DNA from 2 places in the Streptomyces sp. NPDC044044 genome. Region 2 is predicted to be linked to the other one. Evidence: riboswitches for the same ligand, from Rfam matches in the RefSeq annotation. Region 2 holds a riboswitch; the other holds the start of a gene.
The links. A riboswitch is a leader RNA that binds a small molecule or an ion and turns the genes downstream of it on or off. The one in region 2 is predicted to bind cyclic di-AMP.

Region 1: linked by a shared signal. The riboswitch ahead of AC07AG_RS11595 (C40 family peptidase) and the one ahead of AC07AG_RS22025 (transglycosylase family protein) in region 2 are both predicted to bind cyclic di-AMP.

Annotation. Positions count from the first base shown of each region.
Region 1 is NZ_JBWKFG010000003.1:135,565-150,326, reverse strand. Features, by position in the region: gene AC07AG_RS11610 (lipase family alpha/beta hydrolase) at 94-954, shown strand; gene AC07AG_RS11605 (M23 family metallopeptidase) at 1,161-2,810, shown strand; gene AC07AG_RS11600 (ATP-dependent DNA helicase) at 2,896-5,460, opposite strand; cyclic di-AMP (ydaO/yuaA leader) riboswitch at 5,704-5,860, shown strand; gene AC07AG_RS11595 (C40 family peptidase) at 5,869-7,071, shown strand; gene AC07AG_RS11590 (hypothetical protein) at 7,164-7,517, opposite strand; gene AC07AG_RS11585 (C40 family peptidase) at 7,838-8,881, shown strand; gene AC07AG_RS11580 (hypothetical protein) at 9,000-9,632, shown strand; gene AC07AG_RS11575 (LuxR C-terminal-related transcriptional regulator) at 9,682-10,518, opposite strand; gene AC07AG_RS11570 (ATP-binding protein) at 10,515-11,804, opposite strand; gene AC07AG_RS11565 (PspC domain-containing protein) at 11,988-13,325, shown strand; gene AC07AG_RS11560 (hypothetical protein) at 13,312-13,599, shown strand; gene AC07AG_RS11555 (DoxX family protein) at 13,666-14,190, opposite strand; gene AC07AG_RS11550 (hypothetical protein) at 14,323-14,762, opposite strand, start outside.
Region 2 is NZ_JBWKFG010000005.1:606,908-621,669, forward strand. Features, by position in the region: gene AC07AG_RS22015 (cytochrome P450 family protein) at 1-1,325, shown strand, start outside; gene AC07AG_RS22020 (transglycosylase family protein) at 1,462-2,454, shown strand; cyclic di-AMP (ydaO/yuaA leader) riboswitch at 2,636-2,827, shown strand; gene AC07AG_RS22025 (transglycosylase family protein) at 2,831-3,541, shown strand; gene eno (phosphopyruvate hydratase) at 3,830-5,116, shown strand; gene AC07AG_RS22035 (FtsB family cell division protein) at 5,207-5,701, shown strand; gene AC07AG_RS22040 (DUF501 domain-containing protein) at 5,771-6,316, shown strand; gene AC07AG_RS22045 (Ppx/GppA phosphatase family protein) at 6,313-7,239, shown strand; gene AC07AG_RS22050 (NAD(P)/FAD-dependent oxidoreductase) at 7,638-9,041, shown strand; gene AC07AG_RS22055 (class I SAM-dependent methyltransferase) at 9,245-10,549, shown strand; gene AC07AG_RS22060 (ABC transporter permease) at 10,648-13,155, opposite strand; gene AC07AG_RS22065 (ABC transporter ATP-binding protein) at 13,277-14,047, opposite strand; tRNA gene AC07AG_RS22070 (tRNA-Leu) at 14,435-14,517, shown strand; gene AC07AG_RS22075 (IclR family transcriptional regulator domain-containing protein) at 14,546-14,762, opposite strand, start outside.

The DNA.
Region 1 (14,762 bases), on a different contig from region 2:
CCACGTACCGTCGTACGACCTCTGTCACGCCTCCCCACTACGGGCACACGGGGGACAGAGCCGTCCTCCCGCGTGCCGACCGGGAGGTCGACCATGACCGTCACCAGGGTCTTGCCCTTTCGCCCGCCCTGCCTCCAGTTGCCCGCCAGACTCGCGGGACTCTCCCTGGCCCTGCTGAAGGCGACCGCACTCGAGGTGGCGATCCTCGCCGGCCACCTCCTCCTGTACCCCTCGGGCATCGTCCAGGAACGCAGGGTCGCCGCCGAGCTGCCGCCGCCCGACGCCCCCCGACTCCCCGCGGAGCGCCGCCCCCCGGTCGTCCTCCTGCACGGCTTCATCGACAACCGCTCGGTCTTCGTCCTGCTGCGCCGCTCCCTGGCCCAGCACGCCGGCCAGCACGTGGAGTCCCTGAACTACTCCCCCCTCACCTGCGACATCCGCACCGCCGCCGAGCTGCTCGGCCGCCATATAGAGGAGATCTGTGAGCGCACGGGCCACCATCAGGTAGACATCGTCGGACACAGCCTCGGCGGCCTGATCGCCCGCTATTACGCACAGCGCCTCGGCGGCGACGAACGCGTCCGCACGCTGGTCACCCTCGGTACCCCACACGAGGGAACGCGGGTCGTGCCGCTGGCCGACGCGCACCCGATCGTGCGCCAGATGCGCCCCGGATCGGACGTGATCGAGGAGCTGCGCGAGCCCGCGCCGGGCTGCCGGACCCGTTTCGTGAGCTTCTGGAGCGACCTGGACCAGCTGATGGCCCCCCTCGAGACGGCCTGCGTCAACCATCCCGACCTGATCGCCCAGAACGTACGTGTCTCCGGTATCGGTCATCTCGCCCTGCCCGTGCACCCCGCGGTCGCCGCCGGAATCCGCCAGGCCCTCGATCTGCCTGCTTCGGGGACCCCCGCGACGGGTGCCGGTGCCGAGAAGGGACTGACCGTGGCCTGAGGAGCAGCTCCCGCGCGCCTCGACGCGGGAAATTTGTCGAACGGAACTCGAACGCAGGGCCAAAGCTGTGCCCGCAGTCCGCCGAAAGGCGGCCGAATGCCCGTTTCCTGAGAGCGTGAAACCTGCCGAAGATTGTCGCGCCCGCATACCGCCGGGTACAGTCGCCGCACTGCTCTGCCCCTGCTGCCGAGGCGAAAGAGAAGTTGGTGAACGACCGTCACCCGTCGGGGAGCTCGACACCCCCGGCCTCGGCACCCGCCGACTATGCGCCCTACGCGGCGTATGACCCGCAGAGCACCCAGCATGGCGCCTACGCCGGGTACGACGGCTACTCCACGGGGAGCTTCGACACCTCAGGCGGCTATGCGACGGCCGGTCCCGACACCGGAAGCTTCGCGTCCGACCCGCTCTTCGGCGACATGCCCGGCGGTCAGTACGACACCGGCCAGTGGTCCACCACGGGGACGCAGCAGACGCTGAACTACGACCCTTACGCCGCCCAGCACCAGGCCGCGTACGACACCAGTGGTTACGAGACCGGCAGCTACGACACCAGCATGTGGTCGACCGGCGGCTATCAGCACCTCTCCGCCGACATCCCCGCGCAGCCGGGCCCCGACGCCACCGGCCAGTGGGACACCACCGCCTGGAACCAGCCGCAGCACGAGCAGCAGCACCAGCCGCAGCAGACCGGCCAGTGGGAGACCCAGGCCTTCGACACCGGCGCGTACGACGCGACCGCGTGGAACTCCGGCGGCCAGGACATGACCTACGGGGCCACGGAGACGCTCGATGCGTACGGCGCCCCCGAGCCGCAAGAAGCCCACGGAGCACACGGGGCACACGGGGCACACGGAACGTACGAGGCCCAGGACACGCCCGGGGCGCCCGACACGTACGAGGCACCCGAACCGTACGAGCATTCGCCTTACGACACCGGGTCCTACGCCTCCGGATCCCACGCCCCCGAGGCCTACGCACAACCGGCCCCCGCCGAGCACGAGTTCACCCCCGACGAGGCTCCCGCCGATTCACTCGGTCCGGTCGAGCCGAGCCGCCACGGCTCCGTCGGCGACGACGAACCGCCGGTCATGGACCGCTCGCACGGCTCCCGCTCACGGACCCGCCGCCGCTCCCCCGCCAAGCGCTCCGCACTCTTCACCGTCGCCGTGCCCTCCGCCTGCGTGATGGGCGTCGCGGGTATCGCCGCCGCCTCCGTGGGCGACTTCGGCGGCGGGGACGAGAAGGAGGCACAGGCGGCATCGGCCCCGGACCCCACGTCGGTCCAGCCTTCAGCCGCCAACAACAAGCTCGACACGCAGCTGGCGAACCTGTCCGCGGACGCCGGTGACTTCGCCGACCGCGCGAGCCGCACCCAGGAGCGCATCGACCTCAAGGCGGAGAAGGTCGCCGCCGAGAAGAAGGCCGCCGAGGAAGCCGCGCGCAAGGAGCGTCTGCGCCCCAAGTTCGCGCTGCCGGTCAAGCAGCACGGCCTGAGCGCGTACTACGGCCAGGCCGGCATCAACTGGATGTCCGCGCACTCCGGAATCGACTTCCCGGTGTCGTACGGCACCGAGGTGCTCGCCGCCACCGACGGCACCGTCTCCACCAAGTGGAACAGCGCCTACGGCAACATGGCGATCGTGACCGCCAAGGACGGCACGGAGACGTGGTACTGCCACCTCTCCACGCACAAGGTCTCCAGCGGCCCCGTCAAGGCGGGCGACCCCATCGCCTTCTCCGGTAACTCCGGCAACTCCACGGGACCGCACCTGCACTTCGAGGTGCGCCCCGGCGGCGGCTCGGCGATCGACCCGCTGCCGTGGCTGCGCAGCCACGGCCTCGACCCGACGTAGTTCAAGGCACCGCCCGCGGCGACCCGGCGTAGTCCAAGGCACCGCCCGCGGCGACCTGGCGTAACTCAGGCCGCCGCTCCCGGCGTTACAGCTTCTCCACCGGCGCGTACCGCAGCAGCAGCCGCTTCGGCTTGGGCTCTCCGAAGTCCACCGTCGCCTCCGCGTTCGCGCCCGTGCCCTTCACCCCGACCACGGTCCCGAGGCCGAACTGGTCGTGCGTGACCCTGTCCCCGATCGCGAGCGCGACCACCGGCTTCTCCGTGGCACGGCGCGTGGCGAAGCCCTGCGCTCCCCCGGTGCGCGAGCGCGACGACGACAAGGAGGAGGCGATTCCGGCCGCGGGCCCGGAGGATGCCGGTGCGCCGACCGAACCCTTCCGCTTCCAGTCCAGGTGGGCCTCCGGGATCTCCTCCAGGAAGCGCGACGGCGGGTTGTACGAAGGCTGTCCCCAGGCGCTGCGCATCGAGGACCGCGTCAGATAGAGCCGCTCACGCGCGCGCGTGATGCCCACGTACGCGAGGCGGCGCTCCTCCTCCAGCTCCTTGACCTGGCCGAGTGAGCGCATGTGCGGGAAGACGCCGTCCTCCATGCCGGTCAGGAAGACGACCGGGAACTCGAGGCCCTTGGCGGTGTGCAGGGTCATCAGCGTGATGACTCCGGAGCCGTCGTCCTCCTCGTCGGGGATCTGGTCCGAGTCGGCGACGAGCGCGACCCGCTCCAGGAACTTGGAGAGCGTGCCCGACACGCCTGTGCCCGCGCCCGCGTCGTCCCCGCCTCCTTCCGCGTCCCCTTCGCCTTGTCCTTCTCCTTGTCCTTCGCCGCCTTCACCGGATTGCGCGGCTTCGCTGGATTGGGCGGCTTCGCCGTTGTCGTGCTCGAACTCCAGGGCCACGGCGGCGAGTTCCTGGAGGTTCTCGATGCGGGTCTCGTCCTGCGGGTCGGTCGAGGCCTGCAACTCGGCGAGATACCCGGTCCGTTCGAGCACGGCCTCCAGGACGACGGCGGGGCCCGCGCCGGACTCGACGATGGTCCGCAGCTCCTCCATCAGCACGTTGAACCGCTTGACGGCGTTCGCCGAGCGCGCGGCCATTCCGTACGCCTCGTCGACACGCTTCAGGGCCTGCGGGAAGGAGATCTTCTCGCGCTGCGAGAGCGCGTCGATCATCGCCTCCGCGCGGTCGCCGATGCCCCTCTTGGGTACGTTGAGAATGCGCCGCAGGGGGACGGAGTCCTCGGGGTTGGCGAGCACGCGCAGATACGCGAGGACGTCCCGGACCTCCTTGCGCTCGTAGAAGCGGACGCCGCCGACGACCTTGTACGGCAGGCCGACGCGGATGAAGATCTCTTCGAAGACACGGGACTGCGCGTTCGTCCGGTAGAAGATCGCGACGTCGCCCGCCTTCGCGTCGCCCGCGTCGGTGAGCCGGTCGATCTCGTCGGCGACGAACTGCGCCTCGTCGTGCTCGGTGTCGGCCACATAGCCGGTGATGCCCGCGCCCGCGCCCGCGTTGGTCCACAGGTTCTTGGGGCGGCGGCTTTCGTTGCGCTCGATGACGGCGTTGGCGGCGGTCAGGATCGTCTGCGTGGAGCGGTAGTTCTGCTCCAGGAGGATCGTCGTCGCGTTCGGGTAGTCCTCCTCGAACTGGAGGATGTTGCGGATCGTGGCGCCGCGGAAGGCGTAGATCGACTGGTCCGCGTCACCCACGACGCACAGCTCGGCGGGGTCGTCACCCTCGCCCCCGGAGGGGCCCACCAGCTCGCGCACCAGGGCGTACTGGGCGTGGTTCGTGTCCTGGTACTCGTCGACCATCACGTGCCGGAAGCGGCGGCGGTAGTGCTCGGCGACGTCCGGGAACGCGCGGAACATGTTGACCGTCGTCATGATCAGGTCGTCGAAGTCGAGGGCGTTCGCCTCGCGCAGGCGCGACTGGTACATCGCGTACGCCTGGGCGAGGGTCCGCTCGAAGCCGTCGGCGGCCTGACCGGCGAAGGTCTCCTCGTCGATCAGCTCGTTCTTCAGGTTCGAGATCTTGGCACTGAAGGACTTCGGCGGGAACTTCTTCGGGTCGATGTCCAGGTCGCGGCAGACCAGTGCCATCAGGCGCTTGGAGTCGGCGGCGTCGTAGATCGAGAAGGATGAGGTGAAGCCGATCGTCTTCGACTCGCGGCGCAGTATCCGCACGCACGCGCTGTGGAAGGTCGACACCCACATCGCGTTGGCCCGCGGCCCGACGAGCTGCTCGACGCGCTCCTTCATCTCGCCCGCGGCCTTGTTCGTGAACGTGATCGCCAGGATCTGCCCCGGGTGCACGTGCCGCTCGGCCAGGAGATACGCGATGCGGTGCGTGAGGACCCGGGTCTTGCCCGAGCCCGCGCCCGCGACGATGAGCAGCGGGGTGTCCGCGTGCACGACGGCCGCGCGCTGGTTCTCGTTCAGTCCGTCGAGCAGGGCCGCCGGGTCGAGCACGGGGCGCGGGGCACCTCCGCGATAGTGCGCGTCCCGGGGCGCGGGCGCGTCGAACTTCCCGTCGAACAGATCATCCGGAATGGATTCCGGGGCACTGTCCTCGGGCGGCGGCGGGTGCTCTTCCTCCGAAGCCCGCGAGGGCTTGAGGTCCGCCAGGAAGCTGTCATCAAAGAGGCTGCTCATCGCCTCCCGAGTCTAGGCGGCCCCACTGACAACCCGCCCCGGGTTCCGGCCACGTCACTGCACCTACGCCCCGAGCGCGGACGGTCACGCTCCGCCATGGCACGGCGTGCCCGCGTCAAGAGCTTCGTAAAGTAACGAAAATGTATCGGGCATATCGAACATCAACCTTCACACGGACCACACGAGTTGGCTAGCGTGCTCCGCAGGCCGCTCGTACTCCCACCGGCGAACCCCGCCGGGAACGGGTGGCCTCCGCCGAGTTCGATCTCCTCGGAGCCGGGGACCCACGATGAACTTGGGGTGAATCGGTCCCGTACGAAGTACGGGACTGTAGGGCAACCTTCCGGAACCATCCGCCCGAACCCGACAGCTAACCCGGTAGGCGGTCTACGGAAGGAGTCGCCTCCCTTGGCGTCGCACCGCAAGCCGCGGACCCGCATTGCCGGCCTACGCGCCACTCCCGCCCTCGGCATCACGACGGCGGCCCTCACCTCCGTGGCCCTCCTGTCACAGAGCGCGCAAGCCGCACCGTCCGCGCCGCAGAAGCCCAGCCTCGAAGAGGTCCAGAAAAAGGTCGACGACCTCTACCACCAGGCGGGCGTGGCCACGCAGAAGTACAACTCGGCCAAGGAGCGCACCGACAAGCAGCGCAAGAAGGTCGACACCCTTCTCGACGACGTGGCCAAGCGCGCCGACAAGCTGAACGAGGCCCGCCAGGAGCTGGGCGCGTTCGCCGCCGCCCAGTACCGCACCGGCGCCGTCTCCGAGACCGCCACAATGATGCTCGCCGACGACCCGCAGGGGTACTTCGACCAGAATCACCTGTCGGACCGGCTGACCGCGCGCCAGAAGAAGGCGGTCGACGACTACCAGACCGAGCAGGCCTCGGCGACGAAGCAGCGCGCCAAGGCCACCAAGAGCCTGGAGACGCTGAGCGACTCGCGGGACGACCTCAGGACGAGCAAGCAGACCGTCCAGAAGAAGCTGGGCCAGGCGCGCACGATGCTCTCGGAGCTGACCGCCGAGGAGAAGGCGCGGCTCGCGGCGATCGAGAAGAAGAAGGAAGAAGAGGCCAAGCGCAAGGCCGCCGAGCTGGCCCGCAAGCAGGAGGCCGAGGCGGAGGCCAAGCGCAAGGCGGCGGAAGAGGCCGCGGCGAAGGAGCGCGAGGAGAACAAGGAGACCCCGGACTCCGGCACCGGCACCGGCTCCGGCACGGGTTCCGGCTCCGGCTCCGGCTCCGGCGACACGGACAGCGGTTACGCGACGAAGGCCGCGAAGGTCATCAACTTCGCGGAGGCGCAGATCGGCAAGCCGTACGTGTGGGGCGCCACCGGCCCCGACTCCTACGACTGCTCCGGGCTCACCCAGGACGCGTGGAAGGCCGCGGGGATCTCCCTGCCGCGTACTACGTGGGACCAGGTGAAGGTCGGCACGACCGTGAAGACCGCCGACGCAAAGCCGGGTGACCTGGTCTTCTTCTACGACGACATCAGCCACGTAGGGATCTACATCGGCGACGGCAAGATGATCCACGCCCCGAAGCCGGGCGCGAACGTCCGCGTCGAGTCGATCTACTACATGCCGATCCACAGCGTGGTGCGGCCCGCGTAACCGTCATTCGAGACGCCGCAAGACGCCACACACGAGAAAACGGCCCTCCACGCGCGCGTGGAGGGCCGTTTTCCGTGCTTCTGCGGGTCGGCTCAGGTCCACAGCACCGCGATGAAGATGTTCGCGACGGTCAGCAGCCCGACGGCGCCGAACATCCCCTTGTCCACCTTCTCCTCATCCCGTTTCACATAGACGAGCGCGAGGATCACGATCAGCACGGCCATCTTGATGCCGATCTTGACGTTGTTGACCGGGTTGTCGTCCGCCTGGTTGAGGCCCACCAGGATGACGCCCGTGACGAGCATCGTCAGCGCGCCGTGCAGCATCGCCGGGTTGAAGCGGGCCGTGCCCTGGCCCATCTGCTTCATCTGAGTGAGGAAGCCGCCCAGGAGGGAGGCGATGCCGATGATGTGCAGGCCGACGAAGAGATGGGTGAGAACGTCCATGGTTCCGGAGCCTAGCCGGGGCCTTATCACCACTCCGTAGCCAGGTGGGCCACAAGCGCCGCATCGGTCACACGCATACGCGAAGGACGTGCGGTCTGACGAATGACGCAGTCACATACGGTCACCTTCCATAACACTTCCGTCAGTTGCACGCATTCCGTCACCAACCCGTGACGCCCAGGTTTAGCGTCCTTCGTCAGGTGCCCGGCTCCCCACCGCCGCCCGGACCAGGGGCGGCAGTCGGACACCACCGCCGAGAATCCGGCGGCGGTCCGCTCCCCCTGTGCGGGCCGCCGCCGGAACCTTAAGGAGCCCCCTTCGTGGCAGCGCACCGCAAGCCCAAACAGCGCTCGCTCAGTGGCCATACGGCCCGCACCGCCGCCACCATCGCCCTCGCCGGGGCCGCAACAGCCACCGCCTTCGACGGAACGGGACACGCCGACCCGCGGCTCAGCCCGGCCGAGGTGAAGTCCAAGGTCGACGCGCTCTACCGCGAGGCGGAGATCGCCACCGAGAAGTACAACGGCGCCAAGGAGAAGGCCGAGAGCGCCGAGAAGTCGCTGGGCGAGCTGCGCGACGAGGCGGCCCGCAAGACGCAGAAGCTCAACTCGGCGCGCGAGGGCCTCGGTTCGATCGCCGCGGCGCAGTACCGCAGCGGCGGCATCGACCCGGCCGTCCAGCTCGCGCTCTCCTCCGACCCCGACCAGTACCTCGAGCGCGCCGCGCTCGCCGACCGGGCGGACAGCCGCCAGGCCGCGGCCGTCACCGGCGTGCGGAAGCAGCTGCAGGGGATCGACCAGCTGCACACCGAGGCCGACGACACCCTCGCGCACCTCAAGTCGCGCCAGGCGGAGCTGAAGAAGCACAAGAAGACGGTCAACGGAAAGCTGGACACGGCCAAGCGGCTCCTGTCGCAGCTCACCGGCGACCAGCGCGCGAAGCTCACGGGCGAGGACAGGGCGTCCCGCACGGAGGCCCGCGACGGCGCCTCGGGCGGTACAGCCAAGGCTCCCAACTCCCGTGCCGCAGCGGCCGTCGCGTACGCGCACAAGGCGCTCGGCAGCCCGTACGTGTGGGGAGCCACCGGCCCCGACGCGTTCGACTGCTCCGGGCTCACCCAGGCCGCCTACCGGTCGGCGGGGGTCGACCTGCCGCGCACGACGTACGCGCAGATCGCCGCGGGCGAGCGGATCCCGCGCTCCCAACTCCAGCCCGGCGACCTGGTCTTCTTCTACCAGGGCATCAGCCACGTCGGCCTCTACGTGGGCAACGGCCAGATGATCCACGCCCCGAACCCGAGCGCACCAGTACGCCTCGCGCCGATCAGCCAGATGCCCTTCGCGGGGGCGGCGCGGGTGGCGTGATGGGTCACGCGGGTGCGGTGGAGGACCGCACTGGTGCAGTGGAGGACCGCACTGGTGCGGTGAAGGGCCGCGCGGGCGGGTTGAAGAGCCGCGCGGGCCCGCAGGTACTGTCAGGGGCATGCCCCGCCGTACGCTGCCGCCGCCCCCGCCGCCTGCCTATCTGCGCACCTGGCCGGACCGGAACGCGCTCCTGCACGACCGCGGCATGGCGCTCGATGAACTGCGCAGGCGGAGCCTGGGGCTGCACCGGATCCTGCTGCTCTGGCTGTTCGGGCTCGGCTGCGTCATCGGCTGGGCGCTTCTGACGGTGCCGCTCGAGATGATCGAGGACCACGATCCGACGGCCATCGTCATGGGCCCGCTCTGCGCGGTCCTCGGCCTCGGGGCCATCGCCCCCTGCGTGTTCGGCGTGGTCGTCGGCATTCGCAACGACCGCAAGGCCCGCGAACTCACCGACAGCTGGCTTGCGCTGGACAGCCACCCGGCATCGGACTCCGCCCTCCGCTCCCCCGGCCTCAGCCTCTGCTGGCTCCTCTCGTCCCTCCTCGTGTGCGCGCTCGGCCTGTGGGCGTCCTTCGCGGCCGCCGCCTACGCCGAGCCGGGACGGGACTCGTACGGCGACGTCGTACTCGGCATGGGCACGGGCCTCATCCTGTGGCTGACGGGCCTCATCGGCGCCACCAAGGCAGTGGGCCACTACCGCTGGGCGATACGGAAGTTGGGCCCGGTGACGAACAACGCGCACCGCTGAGCCAGGGCCCGGCCGCCGGCGCACCACTGAGCCGGGACCGGCCCGACCGTCAGACCAGCCGACGCGCCGTCGCCCACCGCGTCAGCTCGTGCCGGTTGGACAGCTGGAGCTTCCTCAGCACCGCCGACACATGCGACTCGACCGTCTTCACGGAGATGAAGAGTTGCTTGGCGATCTCCTTGTACGCATACCCCCGCGCGATGAGCCGCAGCACCTCGCGCTCGCGCTGCGTGAGGCGGTCCAGGTCCTCGTCCACCGGGGGCGCGTCGGTCGACGCGAAGGCGTCGAGGACGAACCCGGCGAGGCGAGGCGAGAACACCGCGTCGCCGTCCTGCACGCGGAAGATGGAGTCGACCAGGTCGGTACCGGTGATGGTCTTGGTGACATAGCCGCGGGCACCGCCACGGATGACTCCGATGACGTCCTCGGCGGCGTCCGAGACGGACAGCGCGAGGAACCGCACGGGGCGCTCGGCATCGGACATCAACGGCGCGCAGCGGCGCAGCACTTCGACCCCGCCGCCGCCCGGGAGGTGCACGTCGAGGAGCACGACCTCGGGGCGCGTCGTGGTGATGACCGTGACCGCCTGGTCGACGTCCGCGGCCTCGCCGACGACCTCGACACCAGTGATCGTGGTCCTGCCGATCTCCGCCTGGACGCCTGTACGGAACATCCGGTGGTCGTCGACGAGGACGACGCGCGCGCGGCGGCTCTCCTGGTCACCGCCGACGGCAGCACCGGCTGAATCTGCCGCGTCGGCCGCGTCGGCGGGCTGAGCCGATCCGGTCGCCCCGGCCTCGACCGCCGTGTCCGGTTCGGCCGCGGACGGCTCGGCCGCCCCCTCTGATCCACCCCTGGGCCCCACGGGCTCACTCGCGTCGCTCATGTCGTCGCCGTCCTCTCCATCTCCAGCTCGACTTCCGTGCCGCCCCCCGGCACCGCGCGCAGCCGCGCCGTGCCGCCGTTGCGCTGCATACGGCCGATGATCGATTCTCGTACGCCCATGCGGTCGTCCGGCACGGAATCCAGATCGAAGCCGGGGCCACGGTCGCGGACGGAGACGAACACCGTCTCCCCCTCGACTTCGGCGAAGACCTGCACCGCACCGCCCTCGCCACCGTACTTGGCGGCGTTCACCATTGCTTCCCGCGCGGCCTGCATCTGCGCGGTCAGCCGGTCGTCGAGCGGGCAGTCGCCGACTATGACGACCTCGATGGGCACTCCGTGCTTGTCCTCCACCTCCGCGGCATTGCGCCGGACCGCTTCGGCGAGGGTGTCGGGCTCGTCCGCCTCGTCCTTGCCCGTGCCCTCCGGTTTGTAGAGCCATTGGCGCAGGTCTCGCTCCTGGGCGCGGGCCAGGCGGCGCACCTCTGAGGCGTTCTCGGCGTTGCGCTGGATCAGGGTCAGGGTGTGCAGGACCGAGTCGTGCACATGGGCGGCGACCTCCGCCCGCTCCTGCGCGCGGATCCTCATCAGCCGCTCCTCGGAGAGGTCCTGCATCATGCGCACGAGATAGGGGCCGGCGAGCAGCGCGACGCCGACGAGGACGGCGAGCGCGGCCTGCAGCACGGAGCTGAGGTGCGAGGTGGAGCCCTGCAGCACGACGATGCCGCTGACACCGGCGCCGACGAGCAGCACTCCGGCCCCCGCGCGGGCGATGGTCAGGGTGCGCCTGCGGCGGCCGACGGCCATCCAGCGGGCCCGGCGGGCGTTGTCGGCCTGCCGCCAGACGAGCGCGACACCGGCGGCGACGAGCAGCGTCGGGAAGATATAGGCCTTGGTCGAGCTGCCCAGATCCACATTGCCGACGAAGACCATGGCGACGACGACCATCGCGAGCAGCGCGACGAGCTGGCCCTTGTCCGGCTTGCGGGCCACGAGTCTGCGGCGTCCGTCAGGTGCCGTCTCGGTGGTCACGGCGGAAGGCGGCCGCTGGGCGTCGACCCCGCCGACGCCCAGCGGCACGAAGAACCAGAACGCCGCGTACAGCAGCGCGCCCAACCCGTCCGCCATGGACAGGCCGACGAAGATCAGCCGCACCCAGACGACGGGCAGACCGAGGTGACCGGCGAGGCCGCGCGCGACCCCGCCGAGCCAACGGCCGTCACCGCTGCGGTAGAGCTTTCGCAGCGGCCGCTCGTCTTCGATGGATACTGCTGCGGCTTCCGGCATGTCTCCGATATTCACACGCGTACGCGGGCGCGGGCATCAGGGTTGACCCCCGAGACGTCCCTGATCTCCGCCCCGGACGCAGGGGTGCGGAGGCCGGGGCAGGGGCGTGTCAGGGGCGATCTCAGGGTTCGGCCAGGGTTGTCCCGACTGCCGCGGTGGCCTCCGGCCCGTCACCATGGACACATGACAGACGAGCAGCCCGCCGGGACGGGCCCGCAGGCCGCGCCGCGCGATCCTCTCACCGCCACGGCGCAGAAGCCGGGCGGGCCGATGGTCGTGCGGGCCTTCCGCCGCGACCGCCGGCACAAGAAGCTGGGCGGCGTGTGCGCGGGTCTCGGGCAGCACTGCGACATGGATCCGGTGATCTTCCGGATCGGGCTCGCGCTCCTCTCCGTCACCAGCGGGCTCGGTCTTGTCTTTTACGGCTTCGTGTGGCTTTTCGTCCCCTTCGAGGACGAGGAGGAGAACGAGGCGCGCAGGCTCCTCTCCGGCCGTGTGGACGGCCAGGCCCTGACGGCCGTGCTCTTCGCGCTCGTCGGCTGCGGCGTCTTCCTCTCCTTGCTGAACAACGGCGGGGCGCTCACCTTCGCGGCCGTCCTCGCCCTGCTCCTCGCGGGCGCGGGGTACTGGTCGCAGCAGCGCGGCACGACCGACCCCGATCCGGTGGCGGCCCAGGCCGTGGCGGACGCCCCGCCCGAGGCGAAGGCGCCTCCGGTGGCCGGTGCGCCTTCGTGGTGGCGGGATCCGATCGTCAAGGACGGCACGCACGACGGGATCTCGGGCTATTTCTGGGGGCCCGAGGGAGTGGCCGTCCAGTATCAGCCGGACCCCCCGCACGGGCGGATACGTCCGCGGGAGCCCGCGGTGGCGCCCCGGCCCAAGCAGCGCGGTCCGCGCTGGATCGGCGGCTTCGTCTTTCTGGGAGCGCTGCTCGCGGGCGGTCTGGGCACCGGCCTCACGTGGGAGGAGCAGCCGCTCGGCACCAGCCTGCAGACCGGCCTCGCCCTCGCCCTGGCCGTGTTCGGCATCGGTATCGCTCTCAGCGCCTTCCTCGGGCGCACCGGCGTGGGCTCGATCGTGCTCGCGGTGATCACGGCGGGGCTGCTCGCGGGCTCGGCCGCACTGCCCAAAGACATCAGCACCACCTGGGCGGAGACGGAGTGGAAACCGGCCGCGGCGGAACAGGTCGAGCCTCGGTATGAACTGGGGACTGGCCTCGGCACGCTCGACCTGACCCGGGCCGGTCCAGGCAAGGGCGAGACGCTGAGCACCAGTGCCGAGGTGGGGGCCGGGCAGATGAAGGTGATCGTGCCGAAGAACAGCACGGTGGAGCTGGACGTGGAAGTGGGCATCGGCGACATCCAGTTGCCGGAGGACCGCAAGGGGGACGTGGACATCGCTCCGGGCAAGGAGAAGACGGTGACGCTGAACCCGCCTGCGGGAAGCAAGGACGGCGGCACGCTGGAGCTGCACGTCGAGGTGGGCATCGGACAGGTGGAGGTGACCCGTGCTACGTCATGAGTTCCATCCCGGCAAGCTGGTCCTCGGTCTGTTCCTGCTGATGGCGGCCATCGCCTACGCGGGTGACGCGGGCGGTATCTGGGACACACCGTGGTTCGTGGCGTTCCCGCTCATGCTGGCGGGTCTGCTGCTCGGCGGCGCGGCGGCAGCCGTGTCCTACGGGATACGCGGCCGGCCCACCGCCCGCACGGCGGACCGCACCTCGGGCCGGACGACGGACAGCACAGCGGACCGGATAGCCGACCGCCCGGTCGACGGCTCCAGGGACGCCTAGCCGACCCAGCCCGGCCCAGCCCGGTCCAGCCTGGCCCTGCCCTGCCTGCCCAGCCCGGCCCGCGGCTCAGCCGAGCCCCGACCCGTACTTGCGTCGGGCCGCGAGCATCGCGTCGAGCGAGAAGATGGAGGCGCCCGCGAGGATCAGCGGGAGCCAGGCCATCAGATAGGCCAGGTCGTTGCCGTAGTAGTAGGGCTCGGTGGACCAGCTCACGGTCAGCCAGAGGCTGAGCGAGATCAGCGCACCGCCGAGCGCGGCGATCCGGGCGAAGAGGCCCACGAGGGTGCCGATGCCGACGGCCAGTTCACCGATGGCGATGGCGTAGCCGAAGCCGACCGGGCTCTTGAGGGAGAGGTCGACGAGGGCCGGGATGGCGGAGATGTCGCGGACGCCTTCCATCATCTCGCCGATGGAGCCAGCGCCACTGGCCGACATGAAGGCGCTGTCGGTGAGCTTGTCCAGGCCCGCGTAGATGAAGGTGACACCGAGGAAGACCCGGAGCGGGAGCAGGGCGTATCGGGAAGCGCTCTCCCGCCAGCCGCTGCTTCTGACGTAGCTGGTGTGGCTGTCGGTACGCATGCCGTGAGCCATCGCTCTCGCCGCCTCTCCCGTTGACCCGCTTCGCCCATGGACCCGTCATCTGACGATACGTACGAACAGGGGGGCCTGCTCAGTGGCTTGCATCGAATTCGCGAGGACCGGCCCGGCGCAGAGCCGAGGTGCTCAGTCCGTGACGTCGATCGTGCAGCGGTTCGTCTCCACGCCCGCGGCCGTGATCACCTGGACGTCGACCCGCCCCGGCTCCACGTCCACCGGGACGGGGACGGTCAGGGCCGCGTCGGCCGGGTTGGTGAAACCGCCCGGCACGGGGACGAGCGGCACATGGACGTGCACGGTTCCGATGCGAACGACCATACGGGCGAGGCGATCGGCGGTCTGCGCGCCCGGGGGCACGAATCCGGCGCCGCGGATCTCGATGTCGTCGCCCGTGCGGATGGGGGCGTCGAGGTCGCCCGCCTCGCGGGCACGCACCACGGAGAGGATCACGGGCCGGCCGCCCTCGGCGTACTTGCCCGCGAGGTATGTGGCCGCCGACACCAGGACGAGGAGGGCAAGCCCCCACGGCAGGTCGGGCAGCTGCTCGGGACGGCGCGCGAGGCGCA
Region 2 (14,762 bases):
CGGGGGCAACCCCGCCCGAGGCCCAGGGGCCAGACCCCGCAGGGGCCACCCCGCCCGAGGCCCAGGGGCCAGAACTCTTCTCGTGGGAGTTCGCCACCGACCCCTACCCCGCCTACGCCTGGCTCCGCGAGCACGCCCCCGTGCGCAAGACCCGGCTGCCCAGTGGCGTGGAGGCCTGGCTGGTCACCCGGTACGTCGACGCCAAGCAGGCGCTCGCCGACCAGCGGCTCAGCAAGAACCCCGCCCATCACGGCGAGCCCGCGCACGCGAAGAGCAAGACCGGCATCCCGGGCGAACGCAGCGCGAACCTGATGACGCACCTGCTCAACATCGACCCGCCGGACCACACCCGCCTGCGCCGCCTCGTCTCCAAGGCCTTCACGCCCCGCCGTATCGCCGAATTCGCGCCCCGCGTGCAGGAGTTGACCGACCGGCTCATCGACCAGTTCGCGGAGAAGGGGGAAGCCGACCTCATCCACGACTTCGCCTTCCCGCTCCCCATCTACGCGATCTGCGACCTGCTCGGCGTGCCCCGCGAGGACCAGGACGACTTCCGTGACTGGGCGGGGATGATGATCCGCCACGGCGGAGGGCCCAGGGGCGGGGTCGCCCGGTCCGTGAAGAAGATGCGCGGTTACCTCGCCGAGCTGATCCACCGCAAGCGCCTCGAACCCGGAGACGACCTCATCTCCGGACTCATCCGCGCCTCGGACCACGGCGAGCACCTCACCGAGAACGAGGCCGCCGCGATGGCCTTCATCCTTCTCTTCGCCGGGTTCGAGACCACCGTCAATCTCATCGGCAACGGCACCTACGCCCTCCTCACCCACCCCGAGCAGCGTGAGCGGCTCCAGAACTCCCTCAGGGACGGCGACACCGGCCTCCTGGAGACCGGCCTTGAGGAACTCCTCCGCTTCGACGGTCCCGTCGAACTCGCCACGTGGCGGTTCGCCACCGAGCCGCTGACCATCGGAGGCGAGGAGATCGCCGCAGGCGACCCCGTCCTCGTCGTCCTCGCCGCCGCCGATCGTGACCCCGAACGCTTCGACCGGCCGGACACGCTCGACCTCTCCCGCCGCGACAACCAACACCTCGGCTACGGCCATGGCATTCATTACTGTCTCGGCGCACCGCTCGCCCGGCTCGAAGGGCAGGCCGCCCTCGCGACTCTTCTGCGGCGCCTCCCTGACCTGCGACTCGCGGCGGAACCTGGTGATTTGAGATGGCGCGGCGGGCTCATCATGCGCGGACTCCGCACGCTGCCCGTGGAGTTCACACCCGCACAGCAGAGCAAAGATTCGACCCCGGAAACGACGTTTAGCTGACGGACCGTCAAGACTGTGACTTTCACGTGATCTCCGCTGCATCGACTTGTGACAAGCGTTCGACTGCCGCTACGTTCACCGACGACTCGGCATCCCGTGTCGCAGTCGTCGCTCCAGTCACGCGAAAGGCAACCGCATGCTCTCCGGCAATGGTCGTCACCGACGCCCCCGCCAGGCCCCGGCCCTGATCGTCGCGGCAGGAGTCGCAGGATCGGCCATCGCCATCCCGCTGCTCGGCGCCACCAGTGCGAGCGCGGCGGACACCGCCACGTGGGACAAGCTCGCGGAGTGCGAGAGCGGCGGCTCCTGGAGCGCGGACGCCGGCAACGGCTACTACGGAGGGCTCCAGTTCTCGCAGCAGGTCTGGGAGGACTACGGCGGCCTCGACTTCGCGCCGAGCGCCGATCAGGCCAGCCGTTCGCAGCAGATCTCCGTCGCCGAGAAGGTCCTCGACGACCAGGGGACCAGCGCCTGGCCCAGCTGCGCGCCGATCGCCGGTCTCACCCAGGACGGCGCCGCCGCCGACGTCGACCCCGGCGCCCCGATCACCACGGTGCCGTCGGACGAGCCGTCGGAGTCGACCGAGCCCGGTGACGGTGAGTCGGGCGAGTCGGGCGAGTCGAGTGCGTCGCCGAGCGAGTCGGCCGACTCCTCGGACAGCGCCAAGTCTTCGGACAAGCCCTCGGAGAAGCCTTCCGAGAAGCCCGGCGCCGACGACGAGGCGCGAGACAAGAATCACGACGAGTCGGGTGAGCCGGGCAAGTCGGGTGAGACGGATGAGTCCGGCGACTCGGGCAAGTCCGGGCAGAACGACGAGGCTTCGCCCGCCCCCACGTCCCCGGCCGGTGGGGGCGAAGGCCGTCACCGCGGCGGCAGCGCGGACGACAAGGCCTCCGACGGCACCGCTCGCGAGGGTTCGGGCCGGCACGCGTCCCGTGGCGACGAGCGTCAGAAGGACGGCTCCGACGGGACGTACACGGTCCGGTCCGGAGACAGCCTCTGGGGCATCGCGGACGACCTCGACGTGAAGGGCGGGTGGGCCGAGCTGTACGAGGAGAACGAGAAGTCGGTCGGCTCCGACCCCGATCTCATCCTTCCCGGTCAGAGCCTCGATTTGGGCGAAAAGTAGGGGTAGTTGGCGAGTCGCTTTGCGCTTGATGTCCCAATTGGCGCAAGTGAGAGATGGGTCTCAGAAGCCCTGATCGTCTTTGAGTTTCGGCCGATCGCATGTCTACGGTCGTGACCGCTCGCCACAGCGGGCCCCGCCGGTCGGTACGCCGAGTCCTGCCAACGGCCGTTCGGGAACAGTCGTCGCGCAAGCGCCGTAGGCAGGAGCGGGGGAACCAAGGTTTCCGCCGGGCCCGGCCGTTCAGCATCGCGAGAGCGATGCGGAGAGACGGACGGGAACGGCTAGGGGTTAAGCCGCGCTCAGGAAGCGCGGCCGGGCAACTTCATCGGCCCGAACCCGACAGCTCACCTCGCAGGCGTCGGTGAGGGGATCACTCATGCTGTTTTCCAGCAAGGGCAAGCACCGCCGCCCGTCCAAGGCCACCCGTGTCGCCACGCTCGCCGGCGTCACCGGTGTAGCGGTCGCCGCCCCGCTGATGGCGGCCGGCTCGGCCTCCGCCGCGACCAACTCCGAGTGGGACGCCGTCGCCCAGTGCGAGTCCGGCGGCAACTGGTCCATCAACACCGGCAACGGCTACACGGGCGGACTGCAGTTCTCGTCCTCCACCTGGGCCGCGTACGGCGGCACGAAGTACGCGCCCACCGCCGACAAGGCCTCCAAGGCCCAGCAGATCGAGATAGGCGAGAAGGTCCTCGCGGGCCAGGGCAAGGGTGCCTGGCCGAGCTGCGGCGTCGGCCTCTCGGGTGCGTCCAACGAGGGTGGCGGTGCGCAGGAGAGCGCCCCGCAGCAGACCCAGGAGCAGCCGAAGAGCCAGCCCAGCACCCAGACCGAGCAGCCGCAGCAGGCCGCTCCGAAGGCCGAGGCCCCGGCCCCGAAGACCGAGTCCAAGAAGACCGTCGAGACCCCGACCGGCAAGACGGTCAAGAAGGGCGACGGCGAGTACAAGGTCAAGAAGGGTGACACCCTCTCCAAGATCGCCGAGGCGAAGGACGTCAAGGGCGGCTGGCACAAGGTGTACAAGCTCAACGGCGACATCATCGACAACGCCGACATGATCTACCCGGGCCAGCAGCTGCACCTCAGCTAGTTCTGGCGGGGCGCCTCGCGGGGCTTGCTTCTCTGCAGGCGCGTCGTCGTTGCTCGCGCAGTTCCCCGCGCCCCTTCGGGGCACGGGTCCACCCCGTCCCGGTGCGCGTATCCCCCGTACGCACCGGGGCGGGGTTCTTTTTGTCCGCACCGCTTTGTTCCGTTCGGAAACTTTTTGCTCTCGGTTTGTCCACAGGACGGTCGCTCGGCTGGCTGTTGCCCGGGAGCCGGTTAGGCTCGTGTCCGCGAGGCCAACGCCCCGCGTACCCGCGTCACATCCCAGAAGGAGATGCTCGTGCCGTCCATCGACGTCGTCGTAGCCCGGGAAATCCTGGACTCCCGAGGCAACCCCACGGTCGAGGTCGAGGTCGGCCTCGACGACGGCAGCACGGGTCGTGCCGCCGTTCCGTCCGGTGCTTCCACCGGTGCTTTCGAGGCCATCGAACTCCGTGACGGTGACCCCAACCGTTACCAGGGCAAGGGCGTGGAGAAGGCCGTCCTCGCCGTCATCGAGCAGATCGGCCCGGAGCTCGTCGGGTACGACGCGACCGAGCAGCGCCTGATCGACCAGGCGATGTTCGACCTCGACGCCACCGACAACAAGGGCTCGCTCGGCGCCAACGCCATCCTCGGCGTCTCGCTCGCCGTCGCGCACGCCGCGTCGGAGGCCTCCGACCTCCCGCTCTTCCGCTACCTCGGCGGCCCGAACGCGCACCTGCTGCCCGTTCCGATGATGAACATCCTGAACGGCGGGTCGCACGCCGACTCGAACGTCGACATCCAGGAGTTCATGATCGCGCCGATCGGCGCCGAGTCGTTCTCCGAGGCCCTGCGCTGGGGCACCGAGGTCTACCACACGCTGAAGAAGGTCCTGAAGGACAAGGGCCTCTCCACCGGCCTGGGCGACGAGGGCGGCTTCGCCCCGAACCTGGACTCCAACCGCGCCGCGCTCGACCTCATCCTCGAGGCCATCAAGCAGGCCGGTTACGTCCCCGGCGAGCAGGTCGCGCTCGCGCTCGACGTCGCCGCGTCCGAGTTCTACAAGGACGGCAAGTACGAGTTCGAGGGCAAGTCCCGCTCGGCCGCCGAGATGACCGAGTACTACGAGGAGCTCGTCGCCTCGTACCCGCTCGTCTCCATCGAGGACCCGCTGTTCGAGGACGACTGGGCCGGCTGGAACGTCATCACCGAGAAGCTCGGCGAGAAGGTCCAGCTCGTGGGTGACGACCTGTTCGTCACCAACCCGGAGCGCCTGGCCCGTGGCATCGAGGAGAAGTCGGCCAACGCCCTTCTGGTGAAGGTCAACCAGATCGGTTCGCTGACCGAGACGCTCGACGCGGTCGAGATGGCCCAGCGCAGCGGCTTCAAGTGCATGATGTCGCACCGCTCCGGTGAGACCGAGGACGTCACCATCGCCGACCTCGCCGTCGCCACCAACTGCGGCCAGATCAAGACCGGCGCCCCGGCCCGCTCCGAGCGTGTCGCCAAGTACAACCAGCTGCTCCGCATCGAGGAGATCCTCGACGACGCGGCCGTCTACGCCGGTCGCAGCGCCTTCCCGCGCTTCAAGGGCTGAGCCGTAGCCACGCTGTAGTTACGTACGTCCCCGTACTCGGTCCCGTACCGTGTGCGGGGACGTACGCGCGTGTGAACGGGAGGCGGGGACATGGCCGTGAAGGACCGGGACCGGTTCTCCACCGCGACCAGGCTGCGGCTGCTCGGCGAACAGACCGCGGAGCGCGTCTACCGCTCCCAGACCAAGCGTCAGGCCCGCCGCTCCCGGCTCACGGGACGCGCCGCGCTCCTGGCGCTCGTGCTCTGCTCGCTGGTCGTCGCGCTCGCCTACCCGATAAGGCAGTACGTCTCCCAGCGCGCGGAGATCGCCGATCAGCGCAAGGAGCAGGCCGAGCGCCGCGAGAACGTCGAGAAGCTGCGGGACGAGAAGGCCCGCTGGCGGGACGACGAGTACGCGGAGCAGCGCGTCCGGGACCGGCTGCACTACGTGATGCCGGGCGAGACCGGCTTCACGGTGGTCGACCCCGAGGCGGCGAAGAAGCAGCACACCGACCAGGGGGCGGCCGCCAGGCCCTGGTACTCGAACGTCTGGGACGGCGTCGACAAGGCCGACCGCCCGGACGACGACTCACCGGACGACGACTGAGCCGTCCAAATCTCTGACGTCCGAGTCCGAGCCCCACAGAACTTCTACGGAACCGATCGAAAGACAGGCATGGAAACGCCCCCGCCGACCACCCCGCGCACCGAGCCCACCGACGCCGACGTCGAGGCCTTCAAGCAGCAGCTCGGCCGTCCGCCGCGCGGCCTGCGGGCCATCGCCCACCGCTGCCCGTGCGGGCAGCCGGACGTCGTCGAGACAGCGCCGCGCCTTCCGGACGGGACGCCGTTCCCGACGACGTACTACCTGACGTGCCCGCGGGCCGCTTCCGCGATCGGCACCCTTGAGGCCAACGGCGTCATGAAGGAGATGTCGGAGCGCCTGAAGACGGACCCCGAGCTGGCCGCGGCCTACCGCGCCGCGCACGAGGACTACATCGCGCGCCGCGACGCGATCGACGTCCTTGAGGGCTTCCCGAGCGCGGGCGGCATGCCGGACCGCGTGAAGTGCCTGCACGTCCTGGTCGGCCACTCGCTGGCCGCGGGCCCCGGCGTGAACCCCCTGGGCGACGAGGCGATCGCGATGCTCCCGGAGTGGTGGCGCAAGGGGGCCTGCGTGTCCCTTCCGGAGGGTGAGCCCGCGGCAGGGGAGCGCGCATGACCCGCGTGGCAGCCATCGACTGCGGCACGAACTCGATCCGCCTGCTCGTGGCGGACGCGGACCCGCAGACCGGCGAACTGATCGACCTGGACCGCAGGATGACTATCGTCCGGCTCGGGCAAGGCGTCGACAAGACGGGCCGTCTGGCTCCGGAGGCCCTGGAGCGCACCTTCGCGGCCTGCCGCGAGTACGCCGAGGTCATCAAGGCCCACGGCGCGGAGCGCCTGCGCTTCGTGGCGACCTCCGCATCCCGCGACGCCGAGAACCGCGACGAGTTCGTACGCGGCGTCCTGGACATCCTCGGCGTCGAGCCGGAGGTCATCAGCGGTGACCAGGAGGCCGAGTTCTCCTTCACGGGCGCGACGAAGGAGCTGGCGGGAAGCGACCACCTCGCCAAGCCCTACCTCGTCGTGGACATCGGCGGCGGCTCCACGGAGTTCGTCGTCGGCGAGGACCACGTCCGTGCCGCCCGCTCCGTCGACATCGGCTGCGTGCGCCTCACGGAGCGGCACATCCGCACCGACCCGCCCGCGCCCGCCGAACTGGCCGCCGTACGCGCCGACATCGAGGCCGCGCTCGACCTCGCGGAGGAGACGGTGCCGATCCGCGAGGCGCGGACCCTGGTGGGCCTCGCGGGCTCGGTGACCACCGTGTCCGCCATCGCGCTCGGCCTCGACGCGTACGACTCCGCGGCGATCCACCACTCCCGTGTCCCGTACGAGCGGGTCAGCGAGATCGTGGGACACCTGAGCCGGGCCACGCACGACGAGCGCGCAGCGAACCCGGTGATGCATCCGGGGCGCGTGGACGTCATCGTCTCGGGCGCCCTCGTCCTCCTGTCGATCATGGATCGGACCGGGGCCCGGGAGGTCGTCGTCAGCGAGCACGACATCCTCGACGGCATCGGCTGGTCGATCGCCTGAGCGCGTCCTGTAGCGTCTGAGCGGCCGATGAGGGGCTGGAAGGGCCCGGCGGCGACATGTCGTCGGGAAACTTCGTGAAGTTCTTCACAAGGAAATCGGCTCGGTTGGACGATGTTCAGGGCTTCCGGACCCCTAAAAGTGACCCCAGAGGGCCTCGCGACCCACGATGGTGAAGGTTCGTGAGTGTGTCCGGGGCGTGGGCCGGGCGAGTGGTCCACTGGGTCCGGAGGGCCAGAGCGGCAGCTCACAAGGGGTGCACAACGTCTCGGGGTATCCCGTGGTTCCCCTGGGGCTCTATGGCCTGCGTCACGTGGGCGGCGAAGTGTAGCAGAGGGCCTACCCATGCTTGTGAAGGGGCGCACGAGCGACCCCCGTCGGGCAGGTGGATACTCGATGGCATGAGCACCACGGAGCGTCCCAGGATCCTCGTAGTAGGCGGTGGGTACGTAGGCCTGTACGCAGCTCGGCGCATCCTCAAGAAGATGCGCTACGGAGAGGCGACCGTCACGGTCGTCGACCCCCGGTCGTACATGACCTACCAGCCCTTCCTCCCCGAAGCCGCAGCCGGCAGCATTTCGCCTCGGCACGTCGTCGTCCCGCTGCGACGCGTGCTGCCCAAGGCGGAAGTTCTGACCGGCCGGGTCACCACCATCGATCAGGACCGCAAGGTCGCGACGATCGCCCCCCTCGTGGGCGAGGCGTACGAGCTGCCTTTCGACTACCTGGTCATCGCGATGGGCGCGGTCTCCCGCACCTTCCCGATCCCCGGCCTCGCCGAGCAGGGCATCGGCATGAAGGGCATCGAGGAGGCCATCGGCCTGCGCAACCACGTCCTGGAGCAGCTGGACAAGGCTGACTCCACGACGGACGAAGACGTCCGCCGCAAGGCGCTGACCTTCGTCTTCGTCGGCGGTGGCTTCGCGGGTGCGGAGACCATCGGTGAGGTCGAGGACATGGCACGCGACGCGGCCAAGTACTACAACAACGTGAAGCGCGAGGACATGCGCTTCGTGCTCGTCGACGTCGCGGACAAGATCCTCCCCGAGGTCGGCCCGAAGCTCGGCCAGTACGGCAAGGAGCACCTCGAGGGCCGCGGTGTCGAGGTCTACCTCAAGACCGGCATGGACTCCTGCGTGGACGGCCACGTGGTGCTCAACAACGGCCTCGAGGTCGACTCCAGCACCATCGTGTGGACCGCCGGTGTGAAGCCGAACCCGGCGCTCGCCCGCTTCGGTCTGCCGCTCGGCCCGCGTGGCCACGTGGACACCCAGACGACCCTCCAGGTCCAGGGCACCGACTACATCTGGGCCGCGGGCGACAACGCCCAGGTGCCGGACATGGTCGGCCGCAAGGCGGGCAACGAGAACGCCTGGTGCCCGCCGAACGCCCAGCACGCGCTGCGTCAGGCCAAGGTTCTCGGCGACAACGTGATCTCCGGCATGCGGGGCTTCCCGCAGAAGGAGTACAGCCACGCCAACAAGGGTGCGGTCGCCGGTCTGGGCCTGCACAAGGGCGTCGCGATGATCGTCATGGGCAAGGTGAAGATCAAGCTCAAGGGCCGTCTGGCCTGGTACATGCACCGCGCGTACCACGGCATGGCGATGCCGACGTTCAACCGCAAGATCCGTGTCTTCGCCGACTGGACGCTCGCGGTCTTCCTCAAGCGTGAGGTCGTCTCGCTGGGCGCCATGGAGACGCCGCGCGAGGAGTTCTACGAGGCCGCCAAGCCCGCGCCGAAGCCCGCCGTGGCCAAGGCCGAGCCGGTCGCCGCCGGGTCCGAGGAGAAGGCCAAGGCCTCCTGACCTCCGGTCGCTGAACAGCCCCGAAGGGGCCGCCCGCCATCCGTGGTGCGGGCGGCCCCTTCGGGTTTTCCGGCCCTTTATGCGTGTTAGTTACATGTATTTTGCCGATCCGTGACGCGGCAACGGGACTGCGGGAGCGCCCGGTTGGTGTTTACGTGGTGTTGAACCTATCCGGGATATCCCGAATCACGGAGGTGTGCACCATGCCGGACGCCGCACTGCGGCTGAAGAGCCTTGCCGAACAATTGCTGGGGGCCCCGCTCCCCGTACGCATTCGTGCCTGGGATGGTTCCGAAGCAGGCCCGCCGGGCGCCCCCACCCTCGTCGTGCGCAACCGCCGCGCCCTGCGCCGCCTCATGTGGAAGCCCGGCGAGCTGGGGCTCGCCCGCGCCTGGGTGGCCGGGGACCTGGACGTCGAGGGCGATCTGTACGCCGCGCTCGACCGGCTCGCCGGTTTCATCTGGCAGCGCGACGAGGACGCACGGACCCTCAGGGAGTCCCTGCGCGACCCGGAGTTCCGCGCCGCCGCCCGCTCCCTGATCGGCCTCGCCGCGCCCTTCCTGCCGCCGCCCCCGCCGCAGGAGGAGATGCGCAGGAGGCGCACCCTCCACCTGCACACCAAGGGCAGCGACCGGCAGGCCATCAGCCACCACTACGACGTGGGCAACGACTTCTACGAGCTGGTGCTCGGCCCCTCGATGGTCTATTCGTGCGCCTACTGGGGGGCCGGTGAAGAGACAGCCTCCACCCTCGAAATCGCCCAGCGCGACAAGCTGGAGCTCATCTCCCGCAAGCTCGGCCTGAAGCCCGGCATGCGGCTGCTCGACGTCGGCTGTGGCTGGGGCTCCATGGCCATCCACGCGGCGCGTGAGCACGGCGTCACCGTCGTCGGCGTCACGCTCTCCCAGGAGCAGGCAGCGTACGGCAGGAAACGCATCGCGGAGGAGGGCCTGACCGACCGGATCGAGATCCGCGTCCAGGACTACCGCGACGTGCGCGACGGTCCGTACGACGCGATCTCCTCCATCGGTATGGCCGAACACGTCGGCGCCGAGCGGTACTTGGAGTACGCACACGACTTGCACGCCCTTCTCGAACCCGGCGGTCGGCTGCTCAACCACCAGATCGCGCGCCGGCCGCAGGCCGACGAGTCGGCGTACACGGTGGACGACTTCATCGACGCCTATGTCTTCCCCGGCGGCGAGCTCGCCCCCCTGGGATCCACCGTCGGGCTCCTGGAGCGCGCCGGGTTCGAGGTGCGCGACGTCGAGGCGATCCGCGAGCACTACGCCCTCACGCTGCGCCGCTGGGTCGCCAACCTGGAGGCCCACTGGAAGGAGGGCCAGCGGCTCACGTCACCGGGCCGCGCCCGTATCTGGCGCCTCTACATGGCGGCGTCCGCGCTCGCCTTCGAGCACAACCACATCGGCGTCAACCAGGTCCTCGCGGTGAAGACGTCCGAGGTGGGCGCCTCGGGGATGCCGCTGCGGGCCCGCGACTGGAACTAGGCGGGTACGAGGCGGCACGAGACAGTACGAGGCGGTACGTGCGTGGGGCCCCGGGCGGCGATCGCCCGGGGCCCCACTCGTTCACGTACCGGCCGGTGCTACTCGGCCTTGATCGCCATCAGCGGGTTCAGCTTGGCCGCGCTGCGGGCCGGCCACATCGCCGCGAGGACACCGACGAGGCCCGCGATGCAGAGGAAGATCGCGATACGGCCGAGCGGGATCTCCATGGAGTACGTCTTCACCGTGCCGGAGATGCTGTTGCCCGCGACCCAGCCCATGAAGAGGCCGAGGCCGATGCCGAGCACCGCGCCGAACAGGGAGATGATGACCGCCTCCAGGCGCACCATCTGCTTGACCTTCGCGCGGTCGAGGCCGATGGCCCGCAACATGCCGATCTCGTGCTTCCGCTCGAAGACCGACATGGCCAAGGTGTTGATGACGCCGAGCACCGCGATCAGGATGGCCATCGCCAGGAGGCCGTAGAGCATGTTCAGCATCATGTTGATCGCGCCACCGATCTCGTTGCTGATCGCGTCCTTGTCCTGGATCTTCAGGGCGGGGTTGTCGCCGAGCGCCTTGACGATGGAGTCCTCGGCCTTGTCGGAGGTGCCGCCCGCCATCTTCACCAGGACCTGCTGGTCGGTGATCTTGGACATGTGCGCGTCGACCACGGAGAGCGGCGTGAACAGACCGTCGATCATCTCGTTCTGCTCGTAGATGCCCGCGATCCTCAGCTTGACCGTCTTGTCGTCGTCGAACGTCACCGGGACGGTGTCGCCGGTCTTGAGACCCTTCTTGTCCGCGGTCTCCTTGTCCACCAGCGTGGAGTCGCCCTTCAGACCCGCGAGCGAGCCGCTGGTGAAGTCCAGGCTCGCCAACTTGCCGAAGTCCTTCTCGTCGACGCCGGTGACCTGGCCGTACGAGCCGTCGAGCTCGCCGTAGGCCGTGCGCAGCGGGCTGCTCGCCTCGACGTCGGGGAGCTTGTCCAGCTTCTCGCGGACCTCGGGGGTCAGCGGCTCGTAGTTCGCCATGGAGACGGTGTAGTCGGCCTTCAGGGAGTCCGCGGCCATCTTGTTGATGGCGCTGCTCATGGAGGTCGCGACCACCGTCATCGCCGTGATGAGGGTCAGGCCGATCATCAGGGCCGCCGCGGTGGACGCCGTGCGGCGCGGGTTGCGCACCGAGTTGAGCCGGGACAGCTTGCCCGGGACGCCGAACGGCTTCAGGAGCGGGGCCGAGGCGGCGATGAAGGGGCGCGACAGGAGCGGCGTGAGGACGATGACGCCGACGAGGATGGTCGCGGCGCCCCCGGCCATCACGTAGTTGTCGTCCATGAACATCATGACCGTGCCGATGGCGACGATGACCGAGCCGATGGTGTTGCGGACGACCAGGCCACGCGTGGTCGGCGTCGCGTGGACGCTGTTCATCGCGGCGACCGGCGGGATCCGCGCGGCGCGGCGGCCGGGCAGCCAGGCGGCCAGCATGGTCACGACCACGCCGATGATCAGGGCGACGACGATCGTGAGCGGGGCGATGACGAGCGGCCCGTCGGGCAGTGAGGCGCCCGCGGAGTTCATCAGGGACTCCAGGCCGACGGCCACGCCGATGCCGAGCGCGAAGCCGGTCACGGCGGCCACCAGGCCCACCAGGAACGCCTCGATGAGCACGGAGCGCGTCACCTGGCGGCGGGACGCGCCGACGGCGCGCATCAGGGCCAGTTCCTTGGTGCGCTGGGCGACCAGCATGGTGAAGGTGTTGGCGATGATGAAGATGCCGACGAAGAGCGCGATGCCGGCGAAGATCAGCAGGACCTGGCTCATCGAGCTGGTCTGCTGCTCGATCATGCGGTCCTGGTCGGACTTGAGCTCGGCGCCGGTGACGGCGTCCGTGTCCTTCGGCAGGATCTTGTCGACCGAGCTCTTCAGCGCCGTCTCGGAGGTGCCTGCTGCGGCCTTCACGTCGATCTCGTCGTACTCGGTCTTGCCGAGGACCGTGCGCGCGGTGTCGTTGTCGAACACCACCAGGCTGCCGCCCGCCAGGACGCTGCCGTCCTCGGTGTCGAAGACGCCGCTGATCTTCGCCTTCTTCACCGGTCCATCGGTGGAGTAGCGGACGGTGTCGCCGATCTTGTAGCCGGTGCGCTCGGCGGTCCGGGAGTCCAGGGCGATGTCACCGGCGGACTTCGGGGCGGCGCCCTTGGTGAAGTCGTAGCGCGGGTCCTTGCCGTCCTTGCCCGGGAAGTAGTTGGCGCCGGAGGTGCCCCACTCGCCGCCCACCAGCTTGCCGTCCTTGTCGGCGAGCGCGGTGAAGCCGGAGACACCGGCGATCGCGGAGTCGGCGCCGGGCAGGCTGCCCGCCTTCTTCAGGAGGGAGTCGGTCAGGCGCGGCTTCTGCTTGGTCTCGTCCTTGGCGCCGCCGAACTGCTGGATGGCGACGGAGACGTGGTCGAAGCTCTTCGCCGACTTGTTCTTGTAGGCATTGCCGAAGGTGTCGGTGAAGACCAGGGTGCCGGAGACGAAGGCGACGCCGAGCATGACGGCGAGCACGGTCATCAACAGCCTGGCCTTGTGCGCGAGCACGTTGCGCAGGGCGGTACGGAACATGGGAGTCAAGTCCTGGTGAAAGAGAGGGTGGGCCCCGAAGGGGGCGCCCCGAAGGGGCGCGGGGAACAGCGCGACCAGCCACGACGTACCCGCAGGCAGCGCCTACGGACGTCGCACGGCGTCAGCTGGTCCGGCCCTTCGCGTCAAAGTGCTTCATCCGGTCAAGCACCCCATCGGCCGTCGGCCCGTGCATCTCGTCGACGATCCGCCCGTCGGCCAGGAAGATCACGCGGTCCGCGTACGCCGCGGCCACCGGGTCGTGGGTGACCATCACGACGGTCTGGCCCAGCTCGCGCACGGAGTTGCGCAGGAAGCCGAGGACCTCGGCGCCCGAGCGCGAGTCCAGGTTTCCGGTCGGCTCGTCACCGAAGATGATGTCGGGCTGCGAGGCGAGCGCGCGGGCCACGGCGACGCGCTGCTGCTGGCCGCCGGAGAGCTCGGTGGGCCGGTGGCTGAGCCGCCCGGCCAGGCCGACCATGGAGATGACCTGCTCCAGCCACTGCTTGTCGGGCTTGCGGCCCGCGATGTCCATCGGCAGCGTGATGTTCTCCAGGGCCGTCAGCGTCGGAAGGAGGTTGAAGGCCTGGAAGATGAAGCCGATCTTGTCCCGGCGGAGCTTGGTGAGCTGCTTGTCCTTGAGGGTGGACAGCTCGGTCTCGCCGATCCGCACGGAGCCGCCGCTGAAGCTGTCGAGCCCCGCGACGCAGTGCATCAGGGTCGACTTGCCGGAGCCCGACGGGCCCATGATCGCGGTGAACTCGCCCTGCCGGAAGTCGACGGAGACATGGTCCAGGGCGACCACCTGGGTCTCGCCCTGGCCGTACACCTTGGAGAGGTCCGTGGCGCGCGCGGCCACTGCGGTGGTGCGGGCGGCGAAGGGGGTGGTGGTCACGGGGCGGTGCTCCTGTCGGGACGACGAGTGGGGACGTACTCCATCGTGCTTGCCGATCGGCGCCGTGTAGTCAGCCGCTGTTCCGGTTCCGAGGGCCCTCTCCAGTCGGACTCGAGGCGCTCGTGTCATACCTGGGGATGACCTCGGCCCCTGACGCGGGTAGCACCTGCCGGTGACCCGCCAACGTTCCGGAAGCGGCTAAATTCCGTCATTCCGTCCCGGAGGCCGCACAGCGGTGGAAGGGCCTGCGGCATGTACCTATGGGCTGTACCGGTGGCTGATGCACCCTCAGACGTCAATAAAATAAGACAACATCGGGCTGTTGTTCCGCTGTTCGGGGGACGCCTCCCGATAGGGTCGAATCACTTGATGCGGAGCCCATGGCCTGCCCGGATGGTGGAATGCAGACACGGCGAGCTTAAACCTCGCTGCCCCTAGCGGGCGTGCCGGTTCAAGTCCGGCTCCGGGCACCTCCACCAAGCCGTCGGCGGTCTGCCGCTACGGCATCAGTACGCCGTTGAAGCGGGCCGCCGTGTGCAGGTCCGCCTCGATCGCCGCCGCCGTCTCGCGCAGCGCGGGAAGCAGCGCCCCGATGGTCTCCTCCAGCGGGGCGGTGCCCGCGTGCTGGGCCACGTTCAGGGCGGCGACCACGCGCCCCTCGGCGTCCTTGAGCGGTACGGCGACCGAGCGCAGGCCCTCCTCCAGCTCCTCGTCC